3 regions of the Citrobacter sp. Cm046 genome follow, and region 1 is predicted to be linked to each of the others. Evidence: predicted binding sites of a transcription regulator. Region 1 holds the regulator's gene; each other region holds the start of a gene.
The links. Region 1 encodes Fur, which represses iron uptake genes when iron is present. Its sites were predicted from a motif close to ATAATAATGAGAACNACTATCAA; they were not measured.

Region 1 (3,212 bases):
TCGCCATTATGCAGTTCTAGCGCCTGGACCGGTGTGTTATAGCGAATTTGCACGCCCAGCTTTTCTGCGCTGCGATAATAGGCATTCACGAGAGCTTTTCCGCCGCCCATAAAGAAGGCGTTAGTGCGCGCCACATGCAAAGCACCGGAAAGAGGGGGTTGAAAATTAACGCCGTGCTGGCGCATCCAGTCGCGACATTGCGAAGAGGTACGTATCACCAACCGCGCCAGTGCTTCGTTGGTATTTCCTTCAGTTACACGCCAGAGATCCTGCCAGAACTCCTCTTCTGGATAGCTCTCTACCAGGACATCCTGTGGGGCATCATGCATACAGCGTAAATTACGCGTGTGTTGGGAATTCCCTCCGCGCCATTCTCGGGGGGCTGCTTCGAGCAGTAATACAGAAGCCCCTTGCTCCCGGGCGGTTAAGGCAGCACATAATGCGGCATTGCCGCCGCCAATCACCAGAACATCAACCATCGTATACTCCATTACCATTTAACTAATTGTTAAATTTGTAATTAAAATGTATACGTGTAAGTTGTGTGGGCGCTACGCTGTGATGCTAAATAGCCCTTTAGTTATTGTAAAGAATTGCGCCTGGCCAGCTTCCTGCTTCCACCAGTTGACACATCACTTTGGTCAGTATCACGCGGGCAGCGAGACCTGCGGGGGTAAGTTCATCATCAGAAAGGCTGACAAGAAAATTAGGGCGGCTAAGTATTGGATTATGGACGCCGATCACTCTTAGCGTCTCTTTATCGAGATGCGAAATCGCCGCGCCGGGTTGTAATGTGGCACCGATTCCACTGCGAACGGCGCTCATCAACAGCGTCAGACCATCAATTTCTGTAGTGATCTCAATGTTCAGAGCATGTTCCTGGCAGATAGCATCCAGTCTGCCGCGCAGGCCGTGACCCGGGCTTGGCATTATCAATGGAATATTAACCAGCTGGGCAGGGGCGATATTGTCATCCGTAATATCATCCAGTAAAGCATGGGTGCCAATCAAAAATAGCCGTTCTTCGAGAATCGGTCTGGCGCTCCAGCGCAGGATTTTTTCCTTTTGAAACACCACTGCTAAATCAATTTGGCGGGTATTAATCATCCGCTCCAGGTTACCGGAGAGGCTTTCCACCACATGCAGGCGGACATCTGCATAGTTTTCCCGCATTGCATTAATGAAAGGCACACCGAGCACGGATGCGGTACTGGGAGCCATTCCGACGCTGACGTGACCGGAAAGCCGGGCCTCTCGAGCCGCGAGGATCGCATCGTCTGCGTGACGTAATGCCAGTTGTGCCTGGGAGTAAAAAGCCAGTCCGGCGCTGGTGGGCGTCACGCCACGAGAGGTTCGTTGCAGCAGGCGAATAGCGAGTTCGTTTTCCAGCCGGGTCATTTGCTGGCTGAGAGCCGAAACACCAATATTGAGATCGAGCGCCGCGCTGCCCATACTGCCGGTTTCTACAATACGAACATAATAGCGTAGCTGGCGAAGCTCCATTTCGGCTCTCCGATGAGGTAGGGTGAATTTTACATTAAAGCTGCATTGACTCGAAAGGAAGAGGCCCCCGGCCAGGTTTAGCTTATAAAAAAAGCCAACCGCAGGGTTGGCTTTTCAGAAAACATCATATTATTTGGCGTCGTGCGCATGCTCATCTTCGCGGCAATCGCCTTCAGCGCAGTGACCGTACAGATAGAGGCTATGGTTGGTTAAGCGAATACCATGTTTAGCCGCAATCTCACGCTGACGCGCTTCGATGGAATCATCGCTAAATTCGACCACTTTGCCACAGTCGAGGCAAATCAGGTGATCGTGATGATGCTGTTGGGTTAATTCGAAGACGGATTTGCCACCTTCAAAATTATGGCGGGTTACGATACCGGCATCATCAAATTGGTTCAGCACGCGATACACGGTCGCCAGACCAATCTCTTCACCCATGTCTATCAGGCGTTTGTATAAGTCTTCCGCACTGACGTGATGGTTATCCGGTTCCTGAAGAACTTCCAGAATTTTTAAACGAGGAAGCGTTACTTTCAGGCCAGCCTTCTTTAATGCGGTATTATTGTCAGTCATGCGGAATCTGTCCTGTAGCTAAGCGGTTCACTTCATTAACAGAAGTGACAGAAATTGCACTTGAGATAATGCGTATCATTATAGAACTGCCATGTCTAAATGAAAACAGCAAGTCTCTGGCAAATATTGTTAATCAAAACGTGGTATCGCCGACAAACACTCTGTGCAATACCCGATTGGCATCCAGCCATTGTACAGGGTCAGGCGAGAAAGTTACAAATTTGTAGCAATTATTTTGATTGGTTTTATCTATTGATGCGGCGTAGATACGTTTCTACGCCGCATGAAATCAGGCGTTAATGATTTCGTCGAGATGCAGTTCTTCAGAAATCTGTTTAACCCATTTTTCTACGCGTTCAGCGGTCAGCTCAGGCTGGCGATCTTCATCAATAGCCAGACCGACAAAGTGGTCATCATCAGCCAGGCCTTTAGACGCTTCAAAGTGATAACCCGCCGTTGGCCAGTGACCGACGATGGTTGCGCCGCGTGGTTCGATGATGTCGCGGATGGTACCTAACGCATCACAGAAATATTCTGCGTAGTCTTCCTGGTCGCCGCAGCCAAACAGCGCAACCAGTTTACCGTTAAAATCAATGTCTTCGAGAGTAGGGAAGAAGTCGTCCCAGTCACACTGCGCTTCACCGTAATACCAGGTTGGGATACCGAGCAGAAGAATGTCATACCCTTCCAGGTCTTCTTTGCTGCTTTTTGCAATGTCATGTACATCGGCAATGTCTTTACCAAGCTGTTTTTGAATCATTTTTGCGATGTTTTCGGTGTTACCGGTGTCGCTGCCGAAAAAGATGCCAGTGATTGCCATGAGTAAAATAACCTCTTGAAACTTATTGAAATGGTGGTGGCGCAATGCCCACGGATAAGGGCAATCATAGCAGAACAGTCAGGCATGCGGAAACAGCAAACACGCGGGACTGCACTCTGTGCTACACGATTTATGATTTAGAGCAGAAATTCAGACTATGCCTGACCACGCAACGTGGTGAGTTGGTTCATCAGCATCTCTTCGATGAGTTCACTGCGACTCATGTTACGTGCGTCCGCCAGCTCGTTCAGAGCGTCAACGGCGTCGGCATTCAGTTTCAGTTCGACACGCTTAAGCCCGCGAACTTTGTCGC
Region 2 (3,212 bases), on a different contig from region 1:
ACCATGAACTTTCCTGTGGAACAGCGTTTATGAGTGGATTGTACTCCTGAATTGTCCGGGATGCCTTGATCCCGGACGCAACAATTGCAGACTTTTCCACCAGAAGTGTCTGCATATATGTCCATCTGCGGCAATGTTACTCGATTCGGGCAAATCCTGCGGCTAAATCCACAATCAGATCATCAACATTCTCTAAACCGATGTGTAAACGAATGAGTGTCCCGCTGAAGTCCACTTCTCCTTCCGGACGGATTGCCGCAATGTGTTCAGGTTGATTCGCCAGAATCAGTGATTCAAACCCCCCCCAGGAGTAAGCCATGCTGAACAGGCTAAAGTGGTCAAGATATGCCGCCAGCTCTTCATTATTCAGTTTTTTATTCAACACGAATGAGAACAGTCCACTGCTGCCCGTGAAATCACGTTTCCAGAATTCGTGGCCTTTGCTGCCCGGTAGCGCAGGGTGATTTACGCGGGCAACCTGCGGATGGCTTGCCAGCCACTCGGCAACTTTTAAACTGCTTTCATGATGTTGGCGCAGGCGAACGCCCAGGGTACGTAATCCACGGCTGGTCATATAGGCGGTATCTGCATCCAGCATTTGTCCCATCAGATAAGCGTTCTCGCGCAGTTGATCCCAGCAACGGGAATTTGCCACCGCCGTACCGACCATCGCATCGGAATGGCCAATCAGGTATTTGGTGCCAGCCTGAATCGAGATATCGATACCAAAATCCAATGCTTTGAACAGTACTCCGGCAGCCCAGGTGTTATCGATCATAATGATTGCGTCAGGTGCAGCGCTTCTGACCGCGGCAACGATGGCTGGAACATCATGCACCTCCATCGTGACTGAGCCGGGTGACTCCAGAAATACGACTTTGGTGTTCGGCCGGATGTGTTTCACAATATCGGCGCCCACCAGCGGATCGAACCAGCCGGTTGTGACGCCGAGCTTGCCGAGAATTTTGGTGCAGAAATCCTGGCTTGGTTCATAGGCCGTGTTCGTCATCAGCACATGGTCGCCTTGTTCAACAAAGGCCAGAATTGTGTTGGCGACGGCTGCTGCACCGCATGGGAAAAGGGCACATCCCGCACCGCCTTCCAGTTCACACATTGCTTCCTGTAGTGAAAAATGTGTCAGCGTTCCGCGACGACCATAGAAAAGAGCGCCGTTAGCACGGTTGTGCGTAGCCTGTTTTTTTGCCTCAACGGACTCAAACACCAGCGAAGAAGCGCGCTGGATCACGCTATTAACTGAGCCCAGCGTGTACTTTTTACTGCGCCCTGCCTGAACAAGTTTGGTCTCAAGATGCTTGTCTGCCATGTTTTAATACCTGTTTTTATACGTCTGGATGTCTAAACTAGCATGGATCCAGCATCATGCACCCTGCACGGCGGTCATAAAGTAGAAAATAATCTCAAAATGATTCTGGTGACTTTTTTACTGCGTAAGCGCAAGGAAAAGAAACCAAAGGTGCGGCACTATGTAAATAGTAATGAGAACGACTATCAATTCGACGTCGTTTTGATATGATTACGCTCAGATTTTGTGATTTGCGTCCTGGAGATACAGAGTGGGTAATAATTTGATGCAGACGGACCTTTCCGTCTGGGGTATGTATCAGCACGCCGATATCGTGGTTAAGTGCGTGATGATTGGGCTGATTTTGGCATCAGTGGTCACCTGGGCTATCTTCTTTAGCAAGAGCCTTGAGTTCTTTACACAGAAGCGCCGCCTTAAGCGTGAACAGCAAATGCTGGCTGAAGCCCGCTCTTTAGATCAGGCAAGTGAGATTGCCGCTGGATTTGATACCAAAAGCCTGGGCTCACTGCTAATTAACGAAGCACAGAACGAGCTGGAACTGTCAGAAGGCAGTGATGACAACGAAGGGATCAAAGAGCGTACCGGATTCCGCCTTGAGCGTCGTGTCGCCGCAGTCGGCCGTCAGATGGGCCGCGGTAATGGATACCTGGCGACCATCGGGGCCATTTCTCCATTTGTGGGGCTATTCGGTACGGTATGGGGCATCATGAATAGCTTCATCGGTATTGCTCAAACTCAAACGACTAACCTGGCCGTTGTTGCACCGGGTATTGCAGAAGCTCTGCTAGCGACTGCAATTGGTCTGGTAGCGGCAATTCCTGCAGTTGTTATCTACAACATCTTCGCACGTCAGATAGGCAGCTACAAAGCTATGCTGGGTGATGTCGCGGCACAGGTGTTGTTGCTGCAAAGTCGCGATCTGGACCTGAGCGCAAGTGCTGCTGCTCATCCGGTACGTGCTGCGCAGAAATTACGTGTAGGATAATGTTCCATGGCAATGAGCTTTAATGAAAACCTGGACGATAACGGTGAAATGCACGAAATAAACGTGACGCCGTTTATCGACGTGATGTTGGTTTTGTTGATCATTTTTATGGTGGCAGCGCCATTGGCAACTGTGGATGTGAAGGTGAATCTCCCTGCATCCACCAGTACGCCGCAACCGCGTCCGGAGAAACCGGTTTACCTGTCAGTGAAAGCCGATAACACCATGTTCATCGGTAACGAGCAGGTGACGGATGAAACCATGATTAGCGAGCTGAACGCGCTGACGGAAGGGAAGAAAGATACCACTATCTTCTTCCGTGCTGATAAGACCGTCGACTATGAAACCATGATGAAAGTAATGGATACGCTGCACCAGGCAGGGTTCCTGAAGATTGGTTTGGTTGGTGAAGAGGTTGTGAAAGCAAAATAACCTCTTTGTTGCCGGGTGATGCTGTTAGCCTTACCCGGCCTTCCACTTCCGCGTTTTCTTCCCCCGTTATCACCTTGGACTATCTGTCTTCGTCCAATGCGACTGTAGTGATTCTGGTCGCTTCGTAGTTCCCCTCTGACAGCTTGCGTGTCAGGCGTAATGTGGCTGTTTCGCGAGCGAGTATATGTTGATATGTGCTTTCCAGGCGTGCCAAGATTTTGTCGCGCAACTCTGGTTGCCGGGCAATGATGGCTTCAATAGCAGCCCCGTAGATCTCTTCTTTAGCCTGCAGGGCATAGATTTCACGGCGATTTTGCCATTTCATACGTACCAGCGCTGCGGGTATTGAGACCATATCCTGAGCTACGCTTTCCAGCGTCGCGTTCTTATTGGCAATTAACACCGCCAGATTTTGCTTTAAGACAAACTCATCACTTTTATGGTTATCTAAAGCTAAATAAACATTATTAT
Region 3 (3,212 bases), on a different contig from region 1:
ATGCTGACCAAATAACACCATTGCTACCAGAACACCGCTCCAGGCTCCGGTATTGAAGCCCATTACGTCCGGACTGCCCAGTGGGTTACGCATCAGCGACTGGAATATCGCGCCGCTAATGCCCAGGGCCGCACCAATCAACAGCGCCATCAATACGCGCGGTAAACGCCATTCGGTCACAACCAGTGTAATGCTGCGCGGCGCATCGCCCAGCAGAGCGGCAATAATCTGTTGGGTTTCCAGCGTTACGACGCCGCTACGCAGGCTCCACAAGCCGACGGCGAGGCAGCCTACAATGAGCAGCAGACAACTGATAAGCAATCTGCGGGGAAAATGCATCATGCACCACCTCCGCGTTGTTTACGCCGAACCAGGAAGATCAGTACCGGTGCGCCGATAAACGCGCTGACTACGGAGACGCGCAATTCGCCGGGGACAATCAGACGACCGATGATATCGGCAATCAGCAGCAAAGAGGGGGTTGCGAGTAGGGTCACTGGTAGCGACCAGCGATGATCGGCTCCCACCAGCCAGCGTGCCATATGTGGCATCATCAGGCCGATAAAGGCGATAGGACCGACAATAGCGGTTGCGCTACCGCACAGTACGGTAATCACCAACAGACCAATAAGTTGGGTGCGGGCGACTTTGCTACCCAGCGCGGTAGCGGTGTCGCTTCCCAGGCTCAGGCTGTTCAGGGAACGGCTCAGAAACAACGCGACAGCACCGGCAATAAGCACTGGAGCCAGCACCACTTTCAACGTTTGCAGGCTACGAATATCCAGCGATCCCGCTTGCCAGAAACGCAGCTGATCATAGACGTCCGGGTTGAGCAGGGCGATACCGCTGGATAATCCCTCCAGCACTGCCCCCAGCGCGACACCTGCCAGCGTCAGACGCACCGGGCTTAACTGTCCTCCACCCTGACTGCCGGTAAATGCCACAATCAGCGATGCGGCCAGCGCTCCGGAAAAGGCCATCAACAACTGCTCTTGCGGGGAGGAAAAACCGAACAGCGATGCACCCAGCACAATGGCAAAGCTGGCCCCGGAATTGACACCGAGAATGCCTGGATCGGCAAGTGGGTTACGTGTGAGCGTCTGCATTAATGCGCCAGCCAATCCCAGCGCACCGCCTGCAAGGAGTCCTGCCAGCGTGCGCGGAAGTCGCGCATCCAGCACGATGGTGCAATCAGCACTTTGACAGGTGCCGGTCAGCGCATCCAGAACCGCAGACGCGGGTATCGACCTGGCGCCAATAACCAGACTTAATGCGGTGGAGAGAACAAGTAATAACAATAGTCCGGGCACGGCAAAGGCGCGTGTCACGGAAACAGAGCATGACATATCAACTTCCCTGATAATGATAGTAATTATCGTTATCGATCTTATTTGGGTATGTTAGCATGTGCAGCCACAGAATGGATATTTAAAAAAACAGGTATGCACCTCATTCTTCAGGCTGCGACCTCAATGAGAGCATGTATCTTAAGGCTTTGTAATGAATAGAAAACCCTGGCTGCTGAATCTCAGCCTGTTAAAGACTCATCCTGCATTTCGCGCAGTCTTCCTTGCCCGTTTTATTTCCATCGTCTCTCTGGGGCTACTCGGTGTCGCGGTTCCGGTACAGATCCAGATGATGACCCAGTCTACCTGGCAGGTCGGTCTGTCGGTGACGTTAACCGGTAGCGCAATGTTTATTGGTCTGATGGTTGGTGGTGTACTGGCCGATCGTTATGAGCGCAAAAAGGTGATCCTGCTGGCACGCGGAACCTGTGGTATCGGGTTTATTGGTCTGTGCCTGAATGCGCTACTCCCGGAGCCTTCACTGCTGGCTATTTATATTCTGGGCTTATGGGACGGTTTTTTTGCCTCGCTGGGTGTGACGGCGCTGCTGGCGGCGACTCCAGCGCTGGTTGGGCGTGAAAATCTGATGCAGGCCGGGGCGATTACCATGCTGACGGTACGTCTCGGGTCGGTTATTTCACCGATGATTGGCGGGGTATTACTCGCCACCGGCGGCGTTGAGTGGAACTATGGTTTGGCAGCCGCGGGAACCTTTATTACCTTGCTACCGCTGCTCAGTCTTCCTGCATTGCCACCGCCACCGCAACCACGTGAACACCCGCTCAAATCGCTGCTGGCGGCGTTTCGCTTTCTGCTCGCCAGCCCGCTGATCGGCGGCATTGCGTTGCTTGGCGGCCTTCTGACGATGGCCAGTGCGGTGCGTGTCCTTTACCCCGCGCTGGCCATCGGCTGGCAGATGTCTGCAGCACAGATTGGTCTGCTGTATGCCGCCATTCCGCTGGGTGCCGCAGTGGGGGCATTGACCAGTGGGCAACTGGCGCACAGCGTTCGCCCTGGTTTAATCATGCTGGCCTCTACTGTGGCCTCTTTCTTCGCCATCGGATTGTTTGCGTTGATGCCGGTCTGGGCGCTGGGCGTTATCTGCCTCGCGCTGTTCGGCTGGCTGAGTGCGGTCAGTTCTCTGTTGCAGTACACGATGTTACAGACGCAGACGCCGGAAGCGATGCTCGGGAGAATTAACGGTTTGTGGACCGCGCAAAATGTGACCGGAGATGCCATTGGTGCGGCGCTGTTAGGCGGCCTGGGCGCGATGATGACGCCGGTAGCATCGGCGAGCGCCAGTGGATTTGGTCTGGTAATTGTTGGCCTGTTATTGCTGCTGTTACTGGGGGAACTACGTCGATTCCGTCAGGCACCGCCAGAACCCGATATCGCCTGAGGGTTTATCTGACCTGTGCCCTAAGCCGGGTAAGGCAAAGCCTTCACCCGGCAATGATGTAAAGCGGCTTCGACTTAACTAAACAGTGCAGCGAGACGTTGTAGTAACAGTGTGGCGCTGTAGTAATCCAGACGGAACGTTTCGGTTCCCAGCGCGTAAACGCGTTTATTTTGCACTGCAGGCAGGTGTGCAAGCAGGGGATTCGCGTAAATGGCGTCAGCGTCTTTGCTGTCTCCCGCAAACAGAAACAGCGCTTCACCGTTCAGACCTGTCGCCAGGTTTTCACCACCAAGCTGGATGATATCGTGACGTTTACCCTGGCTCTGGCTGGTGTGCAGTCCGGCAGGCAGTGGTGCCAGCGTGAATCCCAATTGTTCCATCAGCTTGCCCTGCGCAGACTCTGGTGTCCACAGATTGGCGCTATGCGCGGCAGCGGTATACACCAGTGCGCTAACAGGCTGCGGCGG

Region 2: a site for Fur is predicted at 1,491-1,513, ahead of exbB (tol-pal system-associated acyl-CoA thioesterase). Genes of this name have one in related genera too.
Region 3: a site for Fur is predicted at 1,357-1,379, ahead of fepD (Fe(3+)-siderophore ABC transporter permease). Genes of this name have one in related genera too.

What each region holds. Positions count from the first base shown of each region.
Region 1 is NZ_JAOWGP010000027.1:16,522-19,733, forward strand. It holds gene tcuA (FAD-dependent tricarballylate dehydrogenase TcuA) at 1-479, opposite strand, end outside; gene tcuR (tricarballylate utilization LysR family transcriptional regulator TcuR) at 577-1,503, opposite strand; gene fur (ferric iron uptake transcriptional regulator) at 1,633-2,079, opposite strand; gene OGX98_RS01165 (ryhB-regulated fur leader peptide) at 2,072-2,158, opposite strand; gene fldA (flavodoxin FldA) at 2,369-2,899, opposite strand; gene ybfE (LexA regulated protein) at 3,055-3,212, opposite strand, start outside.
Region 2 is NZ_JAOWGP010000040.1:211,934-215,145, reverse strand. It holds gene yghB (DedA family general envelope maintenance protein YghB) at 1-5, opposite strand, end outside; gene metC (cystathionine beta-lyase) at 137-1,324, opposite strand; gene exbB (tol-pal system-associated acyl-CoA thioesterase) at 1,575-2,309, shown strand; gene exbD (TonB system transport protein ExbD) at 2,316-2,741, shown strand; gene OGX98_RS13065 (hypothetical protein) at 2,821-3,212, opposite strand, start outside.
Region 3 is NZ_JAOWGP010000036.1:407,243-410,454, forward strand. It holds gene fepG (iron-enterobactin ABC transporter permease) at 1-342, opposite strand, end outside; gene fepD (Fe(3+)-siderophore ABC transporter permease) at 339-1,346, opposite strand; gene entS (enterobactin transporter EntS) at 1,501-2,745, shown strand; gene fepB (Fe2+-enterobactin ABC transporter substrate-binding protein) at 2,820-3,212, opposite strand, start outside.